DNA from 2 places in the Streptomyces sp. NPDC050121 genome. Region 2 is predicted to be linked to the other one. Evidence: predicted binding sites of a transcription regulator. Region 2 holds the regulator's gene; the other holds the start of a gene.
What was found. The regulator HspR, encoded in region 2, represses chaperone genes until heat shock. The targets are predictions, from matches to a motif close to TTGAGNNNNNNNNNCTCAA.

Region 1: lon (endopeptidase La) is a predicted target of HspR. The motif match lies at 7,088-7,106, and genes of this name have one in related genera.

The regions. Positions count from the first base shown of each region.
Region 1 covers NZ_JBITJV010000053.1:23,799-33,294, reverse strand. The annotation lists gene ACIBTS_RS43990 (nitrate- and nitrite sensing domain-containing protein) at 1-2,756, opposite strand, end outside; gene ACIBTS_RS43985 (hypothetical protein) at 3,125-3,916, shown strand; gene ACIBTS_RS43980 (MarR family transcriptional regulator) at 3,949-4,389, opposite strand; gene lon (endopeptidase La) at 4,630-7,065, opposite strand; gene ACIBTS_RS43970 (GNAT family N-acetyltransferase) at 7,245-7,910, shown strand; partial or broken gene ACIBTS_RS43965 (DUF5954 family protein) at 8,042-8,935, shown strand; gene ACIBTS_RS43960 (rhomboid-like protein) at 9,085-9,496, opposite strand, start outside.
Region 2 covers NZ_JBITJV010000009.1:255,534-265,029, forward strand. The annotation lists gene ACIBTS_RS16905 (DUF397 domain-containing protein) at 1-65, shown strand, start outside; gene ACIBTS_RS16910 (DUF6406 domain-containing protein) at 420-866, opposite strand; gene ACIBTS_RS16915 (DUF6406 domain-containing protein) at 911-1,171, opposite strand; gene ACIBTS_RS16920 (hypothetical protein) at 1,225-1,797, opposite strand; gene ACIBTS_RS16925 (hypothetical protein) at 1,848-4,718, shown strand; gene ACIBTS_RS16930 (heat shock protein transcriptional repressor HspR) at 4,786-5,253, opposite strand; gene dnaJ (molecular chaperone DnaJ) at 5,259-6,437, opposite strand; gene grpE (nucleotide exchange factor GrpE) at 6,495-7,157, opposite strand; gene dnaK (molecular chaperone DnaK) at 7,154-8,995, opposite strand; gene ACIBTS_RS16950 (MraY family glycosyltransferase) at 9,091-9,496, opposite strand, start outside.

The DNA.
Region 1 (9,496 bases), on a different contig from region 2:
GGTGCGTGGGGCGCCGGAACCTTGTTCTGGCCCGTGCGGTCGGCGATTTCCGCTTCTACGTCGCGGTAGCCGGCCTCCGCACCCCTGCGGAAGCCGCCCAGACGGCGGCGGAGGGCGTCCGCGTCGACGGAGCCGGTCCGCTGGCGCGGGGTGTGTGCGGGTGTCGTGATCTTGGGGGTGCGCTTGGGGAGGCCCTTGTCGGTGAGGGCGTCCTCCGGCGCGCGCGCGTGTTCCGCCTCGGCTTCCACAACGGCCGATTCGTTCCCATACGCACCGGCCGTACTGCTTTCGGCGTCGGCTGCGGGCGGCCTTTGTGAGGCGTTCTCGCCGTCGACGACCGCGGGTTCGGCCGCGGGTTCGGCGGCCCCTGGTTCGGGGGCTCCGGGTTCGGGGGCTCCGGGTTCGGGGGCTCCGGGTTCGGGGGTGGCAGTGGTCTGCTCCCCCGCCGTCGCGTCCGGTGGGGACGGCAGGAGCAGTTCCATCGTCGTCTCGGCCGGGGTTTCGACCGGGGTCTGCGACCTGCGTACCGCCTGTTCCGCCAGCGCGACCAGGGGATCCTGCTGCTTCGAACGGCCCGGCAGGACATTGGAGTTGGCCTCCGCGTCCGCGCCGGGCAAGGTGAACCCCTGGGCGGTTGCGGCGGCCGGGGTCGTCGACGGGATCGCGGCGGTGGGGGCGGTGGCGAGGAGCGGGGCCGGCAGGACGACGACCGCCGCCACCCCGCCCTGCTTCTGCTCGCGCAACCGCACCCGCACCCCGTGCCGGTGGGCGAGCCGGGCCACCACGTACAGGCCGAGGCCGAGGCCGTCCTCGCCCTCCTGGTCGTACGGCGTCTCCGGGTCGAACTCGGCGAGGCGGGCGTTGAGCCGCTCCAGGCGGTCCGCCGTGATCCCGATGCCCTCGTCCTGGACGGAGAGCATGACCTCGCCGTTCTCCAGGAGCCAGCCGGAGACCTCGACGGGCAGGTCGGGCGGGGAGAACGAGGTGGCGTTCTCCATGAGTTCGGCCAGCAGGTGGGAGAGGTCGTCGGCGGCGAAGCCCGCCACGTGGGCGTGCGGGGGCAGCGCCGAGATACGGACCCGCTCGTAGCGCTCGATCTCGCTGACCGCCGCGCGGACCACGTCCACCAGCGGGATCGCGCCCGCGTGCTGCTGGACGTGTTCCGTGCCGGCCAGGACCAGCAGGTTCTCGCTGTGGCGGCGCATGACCGTGGCGAAGTGGTCGAGCTTGAAGAGGGTAGCCAGCCGGTCCGGGTCCTGTTCGCGCTCCTCCAGGCCCTCGATGACGGCGAGTTGGCGCTCCACGAGGCCGAGGGTGCGCAGGGCGAGGTTGACGAAGGTGCCGCTGATGCTGTCGCGCAGGCCGTCCAGCTTGGCCGCGGAGTCGGCGAGTTCGGCGCGCAGTTCCTCACGGGCGTCGGCCATCCGCTGGCGCTGGCCGACGAGGTGCTTGCGGTCGGACTCCAGGGTGGTGACGCGCTCGTGGACGGCCACGGCGTGCTCGTGCAGCGCGTTGACGGAACGGACGACCTGGGCGAACTCGTCGTTGCGGCCGGTGAACCGGACCGGTTCCTCGGCCGCCGGGTTCTCGGCCTCGGCCAGCCGCGCCGATCCCCGGCGCAGCACGGACAGCGGGCGGGTGAGGCTGCGGGCCAGGCCCGTGGCGACGACGATCGCCAGCAGCATCAGGGCCCCGAGGAGGGTGACGCGCAGTTCCAGGTCGGTGACGTCGTCGTCCCGGAGCTGGGCGAGGTCCTCGGTGCGGTGGTTGTACAGGGAGGACTCGACGCCGCGCATCAGGTCGACGCGGGCGGAGAGCGCGGCGTCCAGCTTCTTGACGCCGGTGTCGAGTTCGTTGCCGCTCAGCGTCGGCTGGTCGGTGAGGGAGGCGAGGTAGGCCTCGGCCGTGTCGACGTCGCCGCCGGTGACGGTGGAGTCGTAGGAGGACACCGCCTCCGGGGGCGCGCCCTCCCGGAAGTCGGCGAGGGCCGCGTCGCAGCGCAGCCGGGCCTGCTGCGCCGCGGCGGTGAGGGCGTCGCGCTGCTTGGTGTCGGCTGCGGTGGAGACCTTCTCGGTGGTCGTCCGGCCGGTGACGGGGTCGTAGTAGGTCTCGGTGGTCGTCGGCACGTTGAGCGCCGCGAGCAGCAGTCCCCGGGCCGCGGAGGCCTGCTGGACGGCCGTGTCGAGCTCGGCGAGGGCGTACGCGCCGGAGCCGGCGCGCGGCGGCATCTGCTCGGCCAGCCGGTCGACGAGGACGTGGAGCGCGGCGACGGCCTCGGAGTACGCCTGGTGCGCCTGGAGCGCCGTGCTCTTGCCGGTGAGGGCCGACTGCCGTACGGAGGGGACGGCGGCGAGGGCCTTGCGCAGCGCTTCGGAGACGTCCGTCTCGGTGGTCAGTTCGCGCGTCTGCCGGTCCACGCGGGCGCTGCCCTGCGTGGAGGGCGCCTTGGACTTGGCGCGGCCGGCCGCGACGTAGGCGGTGACCTCGTCGCGTTCGTCCGCGAGGGACTGGGCGAGGGCGAGGGCGTCCTGGGTCTGTTCGGCGAGGGTGACCAGGTCCTGGGAGTCCTTCAGCTGCCCGGAGACGGCGAGGATCGAGGGGGCGCCGGCCCCGGCGACGGCGGCGGCCACCACGGCCACCGCGACGATCAGCCGGTTGCGCACGTGGGTGGGGCGGCCCTTGCCGACAGGGGTGCGCTCCGCGCCCCCCTCGGAGGCCGTCTGCCTGCCTGTACGCCGAGGCCGCGTCTTCTGCACCGGTGCTCGCATTCCTGACTCGTGCTCCATGGGCCGGATGTGTCGCTCCGCCAACTGGTGCGTACGTCCGGTACGGTTCCCGACCCTCCCAGTGCCGGTGGGCAGGGGTCGCGCATCGGTTGCCCCGCCACCCGAAGGAGTGAACATCGGAGGGGAGTTGGCGGGCAAGTTCCTCTGGCGTGTGCAGCGGCCTTGCCCGGCAGGTCGGTTGGACGTGGGCGGCGGGCTTTGACAGTATTCGCCGCCACGCCTTCCCGGAGTGCTTCATTCCTACCCAAAGCAGGCGTCTGACCTGCGGCGGTACGGCTGTTCGGCGCGCGATGCCAGCCTTTTGCGAAGGCTGTGAAGGGGTCGTGCAGACTGGCCGAATGCGTACGGAACTTGTGTCGGAGGCCGGCGATCGGGCCCGCCCCAACGAGGACTTCGCGGGTATCGGACTTTCCGCCTCCGGACAGGGCGGTTCGCTCGTCCTCCTGGACGGAGTGACGCCGCCGCGGGGCGGCGCGGGCTGTCTGCATTCGGTCCCCTGGTTCACCGCGCGATTGGGCGGCGCGCTGACCGAACTGACCGTTTCACTCCCGGATGTTCCGCTGGCCGAGGCGCTCGCCCTCGCCATCGCGCGTACCGCTGGGGCCCATTCCGAAACCTGTGACCTTTCTCACCCACGTACCCCACAGGCCACAGTGGCCCTGGCGCGCTGGTCGCCGGAGACGGTCGAGTGCCTGGTCCTGTGCGACGCGACGCTGCTGCTGGCGTCCCCGGGCGGCACGGTGACCGCCGTCCAGGACGACCGGCTGGCGCGGCTGCCGCGCGCGCTGCTGGGCAGCGCCGAGATCGTCGACGGCACGCTGCGCAACAAGGAGGGCGGGTTCTTCACGGCCGCGGCCGATCCCGCGGTGGCCGCCCGCGCGGTGACCGTGACCGTGCCGCGCGCCGAGGTGCGCGCCCTGGCCGCGCTGTCGGACGGGGCCACCCGCTGGACGGAGCTCTTCCGCGAGGGCGACTGGCCGGCCCTGTTCGCCCTCCTCGGCAAGGAGGGGGCGGGGGCGCTGGTGGAACGGGTCCGGGAGCTGGAGCGGGCGGACGACGGCGCCGGGCGGGCCTTCCTGGGCGGGGCGAAGACGCACGACGACGCGACGGTGGTGCGCGTGGAGCTGTGAGGTGGAGCCGTGAGGTGGTTACGGCCGCCGGTTCACTTCTCCATGCCCCGGTTCAGCTGGTGCAGCAGGCGGGCCAGCTCGCCGACCTCTCTGCGGTCCCAGTCGGAGAAGTGGCTGACGTACCGCTCGCGGCGGGCGTCGCGGACCCGCCGGACCCGGGTGCGGCCCTCCTCGGTGAGGTCGACCAGCCAGGCGCGGCCGTCCGCGGGGTCGGGTTCGCGGGCGATCAGGCCGAGCTCCTCCAGGGCGCGCAGCTGGCGGGACATGGTGGCCTTGCCGACGCCGATGTAGGCGGCGAGTTCCGTGGCGCGCTGGCGGCCGCACTCCTCCAGCCGGACGAGGAGGCCGTAGGCGGCGGACTCCAGGTCCGGGTGGACCTCGCGGGCCATCTCGCCCTGGTTGGCGCGGGCGCGGCGCAGCAGCACCGTGAGCTCCCGCTCCAGGGACAGGAACTCGCGGTCGTCCCGCTCCACGCCGCGCGACGACGCGTCGCCGCCCGTCTCCCCGCGGTCCTCGCGGTCCTCGTGGTCCTCGTGGTCCTCGTGCACGTCAGCACCCCTGATGTTCGCCGGTCGCTGCCTTCGGTGCAGCTCTTAAGTATTTCGCAGGCACACGCCCGGGGCGGTTCCAGGCCCGCGTCGGGCATGGCGAAGGCCCGGGTCTCCCTCACGGAACCCGGGCCTCGCCTTTCCCGCAGCGCCCTCCCCCAGTGCTCAACGCCTGGGAGGTGCCCCCATCGCCGCCACGGGAACCTCCGGCGTCGCGCCGTTCGTGGCGGGCGCGAGCGCCAGCTCCAGGACCTGGCGGACGTCCGTGACGGCGTGGACGTCGAGCTTGTCCAGTACCTCCGCGGGGACGTCGTCCAGGTCGGGCTCGTTGCGCTTGGGGATGATCACGGTGGTGACCCCGGCCCGGTGCGCGGCCAGCAGCTTCTGCTTCACGCCGCCGATGGGCAGGACGCGGCCGGTCAGGGAGACCTCGCCGGTCATCGCCACGTCGGTGCGCACGAGCCGGCCGGACAGCAGGGACGCGAGGGCCGTCGTCATGGTGACGCCGGCGCTCGGGCCGTCCTTCGGGACCGCGCCCGCCGGGAAGTGGATGTGCACGCCGCGGTCCTTCAGGTCGCCGACCGGCAGCTCCAGCTCGGCCCCGTGGCTGCGCAGGAAGCTGAGCGCGATCTGCGCCGACTCCTTCATCACGTCACCGAGCTGACCGGTCAGGGTCAGGCCCGCCGCGCCCGTCTCCGGGTCGGCCAGCGAGGCCTCGACGTACAGGACGTCGCCGCCCGCGCCGGTGACCGCGAGGCCGGTGGCGACGCCGGGCACGGCGGTCCGGCGCTCGGCCGGGTCCTGGGCGGACTCGGGCACGTGGTGCGGCCTGCCGATCAGAGCGCGCAGCTCCTCGTCGGTGACGGTGAACGGCAGCTTCCGCTCGCCCAGTTCGTGCTGGGCCGCGACCTTGCGCAGCAGTCGGGCGATGGACCGCTCCAGGGTGCGCACGCCCGCCTCGCGGGTGTACTCGCCGGCGAGCTTGCGCAGCGCGCTCTCGTCGAGCGTGACCTCGTCCTTGTCCAGGCCCGCCCGCTCCAGCTGGCGCGGGAGCAGGTGGTCGCGGGCGATGACGACCTTCTCGTCCTCGGTGTAGCCGTCGAGGCGGACCAGCTCCATGCGGTCGAGCAGGGCCTCCGGGATGGCTTCGAGCACGTTGGCGGTGGCGAGGAAGACCACGTCGGACAGGTCGAGCTCGACCTCCAGGTAGTGGTCGCGGAAGGTGTGGTTCTGCGCCGGGTCCAGGACCTCCAGCAGGGCGGCCGCCGGGTCGCCCCGGAAGTCGGAGCCGACCTTGTCGATCTCGTCGAGGAGCACCACCGGGTTCATCGACCCGGCTTCCTTGATCGCCCGCACGATCCGGCCGGGCAGCGCGCCGACGTACGTACGGCGGTGGCCGCGGATCTCGGCCTCGTCGCGGACGCCGCCGAGGGCGACGCGGACGAACTTGCGGCCCATGGCGTGCGCGACGCTCTCGCCCAAACTGGTCTTTCCGACGCCCGGCGGGCCTACGAGCGCGAGCACGGCGCCGCCGCGGCGGCCGCCGACCACGCCGAGGCCGCGCTCGCCGCGCCGCTTGCGCACCGCCAGGTATTCGGTGATCCGCTCCTTCACGTCCTGAAGGCCGGCGTGCTCGGCGTCCAGGACGGCCTGGGCGCCCGGGATGTCGTACCGGTCCTCGGTCCGCTCGTTCCACGGGAGTTCGAGGACGGTGTCCAGCCAGGTGCGGATCCATGAGCCCTCGGGCGACTGGTCGCTGGAGCGCTCGAGCTTGTCGACCTCCTTGAGGGCGGCCTCGCGGACCTTCTCGGGCAGGTCGGCGGCCTCGACGCGGGCGCGGTAGTCGTCGGACTCCTCGCCCTCCTGCTCGCCGTTGAGCTCGCGCAGTTCCTTGCGGACCGCTTCGAGCTGACGGCGCAGCAGGAACTCGCGCTGCTGCTTGTCGACGCCCTCCTGGACGTCCTTGGCGATGGTCTCTGCCACGTCCTGCTCGGCGAGGTGGTCGCGCAGTTGGGAGGTGGCGAGCTTCAGACGGGCCACCGGGTCGGCGGTCTCCAGGAGCTCCACCTTCTGTTCGGTGGTCAGGAACGGCGAGTAGCCGGAGTTGTCGGCGAGCGCGGAGACGTCGTCGATGGCCTGGACGCGGTCGACGACCTGCCAGGCGCCGCGCTTGCGCAGCCAGGCGGTGGCGAGCGCCTTGTACTCCTTGACGAGGTCGGCGACGTGGCCGGGCAGCGGGTCGGGGACGCTCTGGTCGACCCGGGTCCCCTCGACCCACAGGGCGGCGCCCGGTCCGGTGGTGCCGGCGCCGATCCGCACCCGCCCGCGGCCGCGGATCAGCGCGCCCGGGTCGCCGTCGGCCAGCCGGCCGACCTGCTCGATCGTGCCGAGCACACCCGTGCTCGCGTAGGTCCCCTCGATGCGCGGCACCAGGAGTACCTGAGGCTTGCCGGGTGTTGAACGGGCGGCGGCCTGGGCGGCCTCCACGGCGGCGCGCACGTCGGTGTCGTTGAGGTCCAGCGGAACCACCATGCCGGGGAGCACGACCTCGTCATCGAGGGGCAGCACGGGCAGGGTGAGCGGTGCGGACGTCGAAGCCATGATCTCCCCTTAGGCAGTCAAGTTGAGCTATGCCGACTCAATGCGCGGGCCGCTTCGAATGTTCCCCGGGATCCCGCCCGTTCGCTGTGGGCGATCACGGCTGTCGGCGCGGGGGACCGTGCGCCTATCGTCATCGAGTAATGGCTGAAAGTACGTAGCAGTCCTTACGGGAGGTCGTTGTGGAGTGGATCGTGCGGGCCTGGGTGGACGGCTGGGTCGTGTCGCGGGGGGCCGCGCCGCCGGTGGACGAGCCGTGGGGCTGCACCATCGATGTGGGGACGGGGATCCATCACGTCACCCGGCACGTCCTCGGCGCGACGAACGACGCCGTCGAGGAGGCGGACGTACGGAAGGTGGCGGGCGCGGTGACCGGGGCCGGCGTGTGGCTGAAGGTGTTCGCGGACCCGGCGACGGTCGGGGACTGGCTGGGGCCCAAGTGGTGGGTCGATCCCGAGCCCGGCTTCCTGATGACGGCCGCACTCACGGACGTCCCGGCCGGCCCGCTCCCCGACGGCTACCGACAGCGCACCTGGTCCATCGGCGGGGTGACCCGCACCATGATCGCCGCCCCGGACGGCTCCCTGGCCGCGCGCGGGCAGATCGCCCCGACCGGTGCGACGGCGGTCGTCGACCAGATCGAGACATCCCCCGCGCACCGCCGCCGCGGCCTCGGCGCCCTCGTCATGCGGACGCTCCAGCGCGCGGCGGTCGACCAGGGCGCTCGGACCGGCGCGCTGGGCGCGACACCGGAGGGGCGGGCGCTGTACGAGTCGCTGGGGTGGCGCGTCGAGTCGCCGTTGACCAGCGGGAAGTTCACCGGGGACACGGGGGACCCACGGGGGTGACGTCCGGCGGTCGCGGGGGCGCACCCTTCGGGCGTGCACGACCGGGCACGCCCCTTACGCCCCCGCCCCGTACCCCGTCCACTTCAGGCATTCGCCCCGAAGCACCCCTTCGCGCCGACCACAATGCGTTTATGACCGATGACTGGAAGCGACGTCTCGACGCCCTCCACGCGGAGCTGGTGCGCCGCGACGACCCCGTCGCCTGGGTGACGGAGGCGGACGCGGTCGAGGCGTCCCGGCGTTATCCGCACATCGCGCTGCGCGGGCCCGTCTTCGGCATCGCCGTGCAGGACCCGGCCGCCGCGGAGCCGGGCTGGCGCCTGCTGAAACCGGTGGTGGACAGCATGCCCCAGCAGGCCCGGGACGGCCTGAACTCGCACCTGTGGTTCAAGGCGAAGGACGGCACCGACGATCCGGCCGTCCGACGCGAGCTGCTGGCGGCCGTGGCCCTGCTGGAACGGGCCCCGGCCGACGAGGTGGAGGCCCTGGGCGTGCGCTACCGGGTGGTGCGCGGCGACGAGTTCGCCCGGACCGGCGACGACGGCCTGGAGCCGCCCCGGCCCACCGACCCCGAATCCGCGGCCCTTTCCTGGGAGGACCAGGGCGCCTGTCCCTCGCCTGACGTGGGCTACGTCCTGGACCCCGACCGGGACGAGGGCCCGATGGCGGGCGCGCTGCGGCTGGGCCTGCGCGACTTCACGTACACGGGCGCCCACTTCCCCGCCGAGGTGCGCGCGGACTCGGAGCGGGCGACCAGGACGCACCCGGACGTGGTCAGGCTGCCCGTCGGCTTCTCGGTCGCCGAACGCGACGACGAGGGCTGGACCCCGTGCGGCTCCCTGTCGGCGACCCCGCACGAGGCGCGCCGCACGCTGTACGAGGGGATGGCCCGCGTGTGGGCGATGCTCTACCGCTTCGACGAGCACAAGAAGGCCCTGTACGGGCGGGCCGCGGAGGCGTTCCGGGCGGCCGGCCGTGCCGACGAGGCGCGCGTGGAGGGCCGTCTGTTCCGGATCTGCCGCGTCGAACGAATGATCCGCCTGGGCCCGGACGGCCCCGAGCCGCCCCGACCGTCGGACGCCGACGAGTACGGCCCCATGAAACTCCACCCGACCCTGCACGAGGAGGCACGGTCAAGTACGACGACTGACCACGGGGGCGGGCGGCGGGCGGTCTACGCGGTTCGTACGGCCGTCGCGGGCAGGGGGGTTCGGGCGGCCCACCGTCGTATCCACGGCCAGGTCCCCACCCCTATCGCCAGCGCGATCAGGTGGCCCCAGTTCGTCATCGGGTCGGTGAAGGCGAGCAGGTCCTGAAGGAGCATCCCGCCGAACGCGGCGAGCAGGGGCCAGCGCAGCCAGGGCCTGAGCAGTCCTGCCAGGGCTCCGACGCTCGCGGCGACGCCGAAGCTGATGCCGTAGTCGAGGCGGTGCAGCGAGCTGTGGGGCAGCCGGCCCGCGAGGACGGCCAGGCCCACCGGGACCTCGGTGGCGAGGGTGGCCAGGACGTGCCCGAGCAGGAAGACGACGGCCGTCCGCACGCCGCCCATCCGCCGTTCCAGGGCGCTGAGGACGACCAGGAAGCCG
Region 2 (9,496 bases):
TCCTGGCCACCACGCCGGAGACCTTGAGCGCCCTCCTGCAGCACGCCAAGAAGCAGTCCTCATAAGCTCACCGGCAGTCAACGGGCACGTCCTCAGGCCCTCGTGATCCACTCTGGTGCGTGAGTGAACCGCAGGTCGACCACGCGATCACGCGGTCCCATCATCGCGGCCGCCGACGCCGTCACTCGGTCATCTGGGCGGGGACGGGGAGTGGCTGGTTCCCAGGTTCCTCGCCATGCTCTCGCGGACACCGCACGACATGCTGGAGCGTGCCCGGCAGGGCGCCTATCACGAGGCGAGCGAGCCCGGGAGGCCGCATCCTGCCTGCCGGCGGGGGCTTTCCGAGCGAACTCAGTTCAGCCCCCGATGATTCACGTCCGCGCGGGCACAGCCCCTTGAGGTCTCCGGTTCACGCGAAGTCAGCCGAGCAAAAAATCCGAATCGACCTTCTTCAGAACAACACACCAATCATTACTGCCGGGATTCTCCACTCGATCAACCTTCCAAGTCTCAGCCCGGACGAGAAAGGAATCGCCCACTTCAAGGGTGTACCTTCGCTCACCGCCCGCAGCCACCCCCAATCGCACAGTCAACGGCCCTTCGGGCGGAGCATAGACGTAAATCACTCCAAATTGAATACCGTCATCGAAAACGGGAACTCCATGCACAAGCCTGACTTCAGACACTTTGCCATCACTCCAATACCGCCACCAGTACATCGGCTCCGGTTCTGGAGAGTCGCGAAGTGGTGATGGGCTCCCCTGGCCACCCGCGCCCAGGGCTTGGCCTGGAACATCTTCCGCGCCGACACCCCGGACATCATCCTGGACACCGCCCAAGAGACCCTCGCCGACCTGCTGCACCACCTCAGGCCCACCGAGTTCAACTGCGTGTCGTCCAGTCGGCTTCGTCACTCCACCCTGCGCAAAACCACCCGCGCGTCATCGCTCATCACGTCCACTCGGTCGACGACCCACGTCTCATCGCGGACGGAGAACGTCCCGCCGACCTCAAGAACGTGCTTCTTCACCTCGTCGGCGGCGACGGTCAGATAAACGGTGATCGGCCCTCCGTCCGGGGCATAGACATGGCGCAGAACATAACGGACCTCATTCCTGCGCTCGGGAATCGCAAGACGAAGCCTCACCTCATAGAGGAGCTTTTTCACCACGTCCTCAGGCAGGTCCGATACTCGAAGCCGTCGAGGACGCGCGCCCTCCCCGCTCACGCCTTGGACGCGGCGCCGCCGGGCGGGGTGCTGTGCTTGTCGATGTTGGCGAGCACAGCTCTCGCGTTTTTGATGTTCATCTCGAGTATGTCCCGGTCGAAGTTACCCGGATCACGTCGATACCCGGCCTTGCCCGCTTCGGATGTGAAAGCAGAGGCAGGTACCGCGTCCTGGCCAGGCGGAATGAATTTCGGGATCTCTTCGAACGCCGCGACCGTGTAAGCCACGGCGTCACGCAGCTTTCCATGCTCGGACTTCGGCGTATTGAGTAGCTTGATTCCCGTCGACTCGGAAATACGGAAGCCGACCTCGGCAAATTCCCACGGATCGATGATCTGCGACGGTTCCCGGCCGCCGAACGCAGGGGGAGGCGGCGGAATCTCCCCGGCCATGCGGAAGACGAAACGACGTGTCGTACCGCACTGCCGGCAAGGCCCCTCGTACACCGCCACGATGTCATCGCCGTGCTGCTCCAGCCGGTGCTGCCGACCGAAGTCACCGGAGCCGCACTCGCACGGATGCAGATCCATGTACAGGTGAGCTTCGAAGGCTGAGCGCGCTGTCAACATGACATGATCCTAAGGGCCGTTGAGGGAGACGTACATGGAGGTACGGGGGAATGCCGCAGCCGGAGTCCGCAGAGTTCACTGACGAGCAGTTGCGTACACAGCAGGCAGCCCTGATCGCAGCGGCAGAACGTGATCTGGGCGCGGTGTCCGCCGCCGTCCTGGGGGAGCGGTTCGGATCAGTCGACAAAGTACCGGCCACTGAGGAGGAACGGGAGCACTTCCTTCTGAAGGACTCCCAGGGCGGTTCAGCCAAGATCTGCGTGGATGCCATTCCGATGGAGACCGGCACCATCGCATACACCGTGACGAACACGGCGTCGGGCTACTACATCGTCCAGATATCCGACCGTCTGCCGAGTAAGCACCTGTCCCGGGCCCTCGCCCACGAGGTGGGTGAACTCGTCGCCGTACGGGACCGGTCCGGGCAAGGGCTGGCACCGGTGCGCGAGCACTTCCTGACACAGGGCGCCGAGATCGGTGATCGACACGAGCTGTCCAGCCGGGACCACGGAAACATCGCCGAGCTCAACTGGCTCGCCCACCGGGCCGCTGCGGTGGAAGCTTCCCAGGAAGAACGCGCCGAAGCCCGTACGCAGCTCTCGTCCCTGCTCGACCAACTCGGCATGCGCCCGACGACTGCCATGTCCGAGATGGCAGCACACGAGGCCGAATCAGAGGCCGCCGAGACCCGCCGCTACATCTCGCGGCGGGCACTCTCCTCAGCCGCCAGACGCCTGGTCGCCGCCCTCGCCCACCCCATAGAACACCTCCCCCCCGCCGATGCCACCGCCCTACAGGCATCCCGGGACGCAGCCCTCCGCGCCGAGCGGCAGGTCGAGGCGTTCATCGGCCGGCGCGAAGTCACCATGCCGCTGCCCGGCTACGACCAGAACGGGCTGCCCCTCCCCCGCGACCAGTTGAAAGCGGCGTCCGTGCAGTGGGCGGAATACCGCGCCCAGGTCAGCGAGCGCACCGTGCAGGCGCTGGAAGGGCAGCTCGCCGCCGGGCAGCTCCCTCTGCGGAAAGTCGTGATCGGCGGTGGAGCGAGCCTCACCGGGCGCGATCCGGACGCGCTGCTCATCGACGGCGTGGGCCGGTGGCACCTGGACCCCGGGAACGGGATCGTGCAGTCCGCCGACCAGGACCGGGATCTCGCGCGATGGATGGGCGTCGATCCGTACTCGGCGGTCGACGATCCCCGGGATCGGGTGTCCATCCACGCGGTACGGGTCTGGGAGGACCAGCTCGCCACCCAGGGCGACCTGGTCAACGGCCGCGCCCGACTGCGCCTGGGCCGGGACGGCGAACTGCTCGCCGAGGTGCGGAAGTTCGACCAGGACGGCAAGGAGAGCGAGACCCCGTTGTGGGTTGCGTGCGATGGGACGCCGAGTATCGCGACCGGCCTCACGCCCGATGTCGTACCGGGCATGCCGCGCGGCGATTTCCCGGTGGAGAGTCGCGGCGAAGCCGTACGTCTGATCAGTGATCGCCTGCGGGAGCTGGAGGGACAGGGGGTCACCGGGGCGAGCGAGATGCGCACCTGGCTGACCCAGGCCGAGCGCGGGGGCGCGGACGCCCGTACCGTGCTGAGCGCCCTGGAGTCGTCACCCACGCTGAAGGACGCCCTCACGGCCGGCCTGGGGACCGACGACGCCACCCGCATGGGCAACTGCTTCACCGCCCTCGACTCGACGCGGAAATGGGAGACGGCACGCGAGGCCGCACCGGAGCGGGTGCTGCTGGGCGACGAGGTCGCCGAGAACCGTTTCGACCCGCACGCCGCCCGAAACTGGATCATCGCCGGATCCGGCGGCACGGGCGTCGCAAACGCGGAGATCATCCTGAACGAGAATCTCGACGCCCACGTCACGATCATCGGCTCGAGGCCGCCGGACGCGCTGCAGCACCAGGTCCAGTACCCCGAGATGGTCGCCAAGTATGCGCGGGGCGAGAATCCGCGCCTCACGATCGGCCGGGCGCAGGTGGGCGCGATCGAGACCTACCTGGACGAGAACGGAGAGACCTGCTTCCTGGCGGACTATGTGGACCAGGCGACCGGGGAACAGAAGACGGTCAGGGCCGACGGTTATGTCACCAGCCTCGGCCGCACCAACCCGCTCCCGCCCGCCCTCCAGGACCTCGCGAACGAGGTGCGCGACCGGGGCGGCAAGGTCTCCGGGGACCTGCTGTTCGACAAGGACGACCAGTACATCGGCTACGGTCTCACCTTCGCCGTGGACGGCCGCGAGCACCGCGTGGACGTGGACGGCGGCGCTTCCTGGCAGCTGCCCCGCGAGATATTCGCCCCGGAGACGGGAATCCAGGGCGAGCTGAACCAGATGGGCCTTCGCGGTCTGCCGTCCGAGACCGGCAACGCGGCGCCCGGCTTCTCCCCGATCGCCCGCCAGAGCGCCCTGCGCGCCCGCGCCGTCGCGGCGGCAGCGGCGGGCGAAGCCGAAGCCGTACGGCGGATGTCGACGATCCCGGAGCGCTGGAAACGCCTGGGCCCGGACGAGGAGAGGGACGCGCCCATCACAGGCCCAGGGAACCCCGCCCCGCCCCAGGAGAAGGCCGAGTCGGCGGAACGGGATCCGAAGCCCCTCGCCCCCAAGCCGGCCCAGGCCAAGCCAGCCCAGACCCAGCCCCAGACCCAGGCCCAGACCCAGGCCCATGTCCCGGCTCAGACCCCGGCCCCGGCCCCGGCCCCGGCTCAGGCCGCGAGTCAGGCCGCGAGTCATGCCGCGGATCATCCAACTCCAGCCCCGACCCCGACCCCGACCCCGACCGTCCCCGGCTCGCATCTGTGGCAGCTGGGCGTGCCCAAGGTCGCCACGAAACCGCCGCCCACCCCCGCTCAGCAGCCCCAGCAGCAGCCACCCGGCCACGAACGCCCGGAGCCGGGCGTCGGCATGGGTGACTGACGTGTCGTAGCCAACGGACAAGGGGCCCGGAGTCGTAACTCCGGACCCCTTGCCCTATGTCCATGCCTCAGTCCGACGGCTGCTGCCGCTTAGGCCGCCACACCACCAACGCGCTGGTCTGCTGTACCTCCTGGTACGGCACCAGGTCCCGTCGGTACGACGCGTGCACCGCCGCCTCGCGCTGCTGCATCGCCGCGGCCGCGCCGTCCAGCGCGGCCTCCATCTCGGCCACCCGGGACTGCAGGGCGGCCACCTGGTTCTCCAGTTCGATGATCCGTTTGATGCCGGCCAGGTTGATGCCCTCGTCCTGGGACAGTGCCTGCACCGTGCGGAGCAGTTCGATGTCGCGGGCCGAGTAGCGTCGGCCCCGGCCGGCGGTGCGGTCGGGGGAGACGAGGCCCAGGCGGTCGTACTGGCGCAGCGTCTGCGGGTGCAGGCCGGAGAGCTGGGCCGCCACCGAGATGACGTAGACCGGGGTCTCCTCGGTCAGTTCATACGGCCCGCGAAAATTGTCACTGCGTCGACGGCCGTCCATCACTCTCAGGCTCCCTTCGCGGCCTCGAACAGCTCCGCCCGCGGGTCCTCGCCCGCGGTCGCCTCGCGATACGCCTCCAGCGCGTCACGAGCCTTCCCCGACAGGTCCTTCGGGACACTCACCTCCACGGTGACCAGCAGGTCGCCGCGGGTGCCGTCCTTGCGGACCGCGCCCTTGCCCCGCGCCCGCATGGTGCGGCCGTTGGGCGTGCCGGGCGGCAGTTTCAGGGTCAGGGACGGTCCACCGAGCGTCGGCACCTTGACCTCGCCGCCGAGGGCCGCCTCCGTGAACGTCACCGGCACGGTCACCGTCAGGTTGTCGTCCTTGCGGCCGAACACCGGGTGGGGGTCGACGTGTACGACGACGTAGAGGTCGCCGGACGGGCCGCCCCGCTCGCCGGGCGCGCCCTTGCCGCGCAGGCGGATGCGCTGCCCGTCCGTCACCCCGGCCGGGATGCGGACCTGCATGGTCCTGGAGGACTTGGCGCGCCCGCTGCCCTTGCAGTCCAGGCAGGGATGCTCGGCGATCAGGCCGCGGCCCTTGCAGTCGGGGCAGGGATCGGTGAGGGAGAAGCCGCCGCCGGAGCCCCGCGCGACCTGGCCGGTGCCGACACACGTCGGGCACACGCGCGGCGTGCCGTTCTTGTCGCCCGTGCCGGAACACGCCTTGCAGGGGGCCTGCGAGGACATGCGCAGCGGGACCGTCGCACCCTCGATGGCCTCCGTGAAGGTGAGGGTGACCTCGGTGTCGATGTCCTGGCCGCGCCGGGGCTGGGTACGGGTCGTGCCCGGGCCGCCGCGGTTGAACAGGCCGCCGAAGACGTCCCCGATGCCGCCGCCGAAGCCGCCGGAGGCCCCGCCGGTCTGGGCGCCGCCTCCGAAGAGGTCGCCCAGGTCGAAGTTGAAGGAGCCGCCGCCCGCTCCGGGGCCCGGACGGAAGCCGCCGTTGCCGAAGAGGGCGCGTGCCTCGTCGTACTCCTTGCGCTTCTTGGGGTCACCGAGGATGTCGTTCGCCTCGGAGATCTCCTTGAAGCGCTCCTCCGCCTTGGCGTTGCCCTTGTTGGCGTCCGGGTGGTACTCGCGGGCGAGTTTCCGGTACGCCTTCTTGATCTCGGCCTCGGTGGCGTCCTTGGGGACGCCGAGGACCTTGTAGAAGTCCTTCTCGATGAAGTCCTTGGTGCTCACCCTCGACGTCCCTCCTCTCGTGTAGTCACGACGATCGCCGGGGCGATCGCGTCAAGCTCAGCCCTCGTCCGGGCCACCGCTCTCCTTGTCGTCCGCCGCCGCCGTCTCGCCCTCGTCGGCCTTCGCGGGCTGTGCGCCGGGCTGCGGTTCGGCCACGGCCACCCGCGCGGGGCGGATGGTTCGCTCGCCGATTCGATACCCAGGCTGCAGAATCGCCACGCACGTCGTCTCGGTGACGTCGGGCGCGTACGAGTGCATCAGGGCCTCGTGGATCGTCGGGTCGAAGGGCTCGCCCTCCTTGCCGAACTGCTGCAGGCCCATCTTGGCGGCCACGGTCTCCAGCGATTCCGCGACGGACTTGAAGCCGCCGAGGAGTTCGCCGTGTTCGCGCGCGCGGCCGATGTCGTCGAGCACGGGCAGGAGCTCGGTCAGGAGGTTCGCGATGGCGATCTCCTTGACCGCGATCCGGTCGCGCTCGACCCGACGGCGGTAGTTCTGGTACTCGGCCTGGAGGCGCTGGAGGTCCGCGGTGCGCTCGCCGAGCGCGGTGCGCACCTGGTCCAGCTGGGCCACCAGACCGGCTGTCTGGTTCGCGTCCCCGGCCGGGGCCGCCCCCTCCGCCGAGGCGGAGGAGGGAGCGGCCTTCGGCTCGGCGTCTTCAGGGGTGGCGCCGGAGGGGACGTCGGGCTTCTCCTCGAAGCCCGGGGTCTCCTCCGTCACGCGGCACCGTCCTTACGCTCGTCGTCCACGATCTCGGCGTCCACGACGTCGTCGTCGGCCTTGGGGGCCTCGGCGCCGGCGGACGGACCACCGGCGGCCTGGGCACCCGCGTCGGCGTACATGGCCTGGCCGACCTTCTGGGAGACCGCGGCGACCTTCTCGGTGGCCGTGCGGATCTCCGCGGTGTCCTCGCCCTTGAGCGCGGCCTTCAGCTCCTCGACGGCGGCCTCGACCTCGGTCTTGACCTCGCCGGGGACCTTGTCCTCGTTGTCCTTGAGGAACTTCTCCGTCTGGTAGACGAGCTGCTCGCCCTGGTTGCGGGCCTCGGCGGCCTCGCGGCGGCGGTGGTCCTCGTCCGCGTACTGCTCGGCCTCCTGGCGCATGCGGTCGACCTCGTCCTTCGGCAGCGAGGAGCCGCCGGTGACGGTCATCTTCTGCTCCTTGCCCGTGCCGAGGTCCTTCGCGGTCACGTGCATGATGCCGTTGGCGTCGATGTCGAAGGAGACCTCGATCTGCGGGACGCCACGCGGGGCCGGCGGCAGACCGGTCAGCTCGAACATGCCGAGCTTCTTGTTGTAGGCCGCGATCTCGCGCTCGCCCTGGTAGACCTGGATCTGCACCGACGGCTGGTTGTCCTCGGCCGTCGTGAAGATCTCCGAACGCTTCGTCGGGATCGTCGTGTTGCGCTCGATCAGCTTGGTCATGATGCCGCCCTTGGTCTCGATGCCGAGGGACAGCGGGGTCACGTCGAGGAGCAGGACGTCCTTGACCTCGCCCTTGAGGACACCGGCCTGGAGCGAGGCGCCGATGGCGACGACCTCGTCCGGGTTCACACCCTTGTTGGCGTCCTTGCCGCCGGTCAGCTCGCGGACGAGCTCGGCGACGGCGGGCATACGGGTCGAACCGCCGACGAGAACGACGTGGTCGATCTCGGAGAGGTTGATGCCGGCGTCCTTGATGACGTTGTGGAACGGCGTCTTGCAGCGCTCCAGCAGGTCGGCCGTCAGCTGCTGGAACTGGGCGCGGGTGAGCTTCTCGTCCAGGTGCAGCGGGCCCTCGGCGGACGCCGTGATGTAGGGGAGGTTGATCGAGGTCTCGGTGGACGAGGACAGCTCGATCTTCGCCTTCTCGGCAGCCTCGCGCAGACGCTGCAGCGCCATCTTGTCCTTGGCGAGGTCCACGCCGTGGCCGGCCTTGAACTGCTGCACCAGGTAGTCGACGACACGCTGGTCCCAGTCGTCACCACCGAGGTGGTTGTCGCCGTTGGTGGCCTTCACCTCGACGACGCCGTCACCGATCTCCAGGAGGGACACGTCGAAGGTGCCGCCGCCGAGGTCGAAGACGAGGATCGTCTGGTCGTCCTTGTCGAGGCCGTACGCGAGCGCGGCCGCGGTGGGCTCGTTGACGATACGAAGGACGTTGAGACCGGCGATCTCGCCGGCTTCCTTCGTCGCCTGACGCTCGGAGTCGTTGAAGTACGCCGGGACGGTGATGACCGCGTCGGTCACCTTCTCGCCCAGGTAGGCCTCGGCATCCCGCTTGAGCTTCTGCAGGATGAACGCGGAGATCTGCTGCGGGTTGAAGGGCTTCCCGTCGAGCTCGATCTTCCAGTCGGTGCCCATGTGACGCTTCACGGAACGGATGGTCCGGTCCACGTTGGTCACCGCCTGGCGCTTGGCGACCTCGCCGACGAGCACCTCACCGTTCTTCGCGAAGGCGACGACGGACGGCGTGGTCCTGGCACCCTCGGCGTTGGTGATGACGGTGGGCTCGCCGCCCTCCAGAACGCTGACGACGGAGTTGGTTGTGCCCAGGTCGATGCCGACCGCACGTGCCATGGTGATCTTCCTCCAGCTGACTTGAGTGGAACGGACTCAAGTGTGCACGAGCCTCGCCACTGGGTCAACAGACCTGAGTCGCAGCCACTCAACTCTTATCCGTTCCTTACACGCAATCCCGCTTTGACCTGCGAGGATACGGATCCACCGGTCCGCCGAACCTCGGCCCGAGGGGGACGGTCATCGGACTCGGGTTGACGCCGAGGCGCGTACACCGGAGCCCGCCGGGCATCGAAGCGATCACCCGAGGGGCCGGGAGGAGCGACAGACCGGTCGGGGGAGCGGCCCGCGGACCGGGCGACCGACCGCACGGCCGACCGCACGGCCGACCGGGCGACCGACCGGGCGGAAAGGCGGACGGAAGAACGGATGCCGGTGCCGGCACGGGTGGCGGACCCAGGGCCGGACGAGGAGCCGGAGGAGGAGGCGGAGGAGGAGGCGGACGGGGAGCCGGACGAGGAGCCGGAGGAGGAGCCGGAGGAGGAGCCGGAGGAGGAGCCG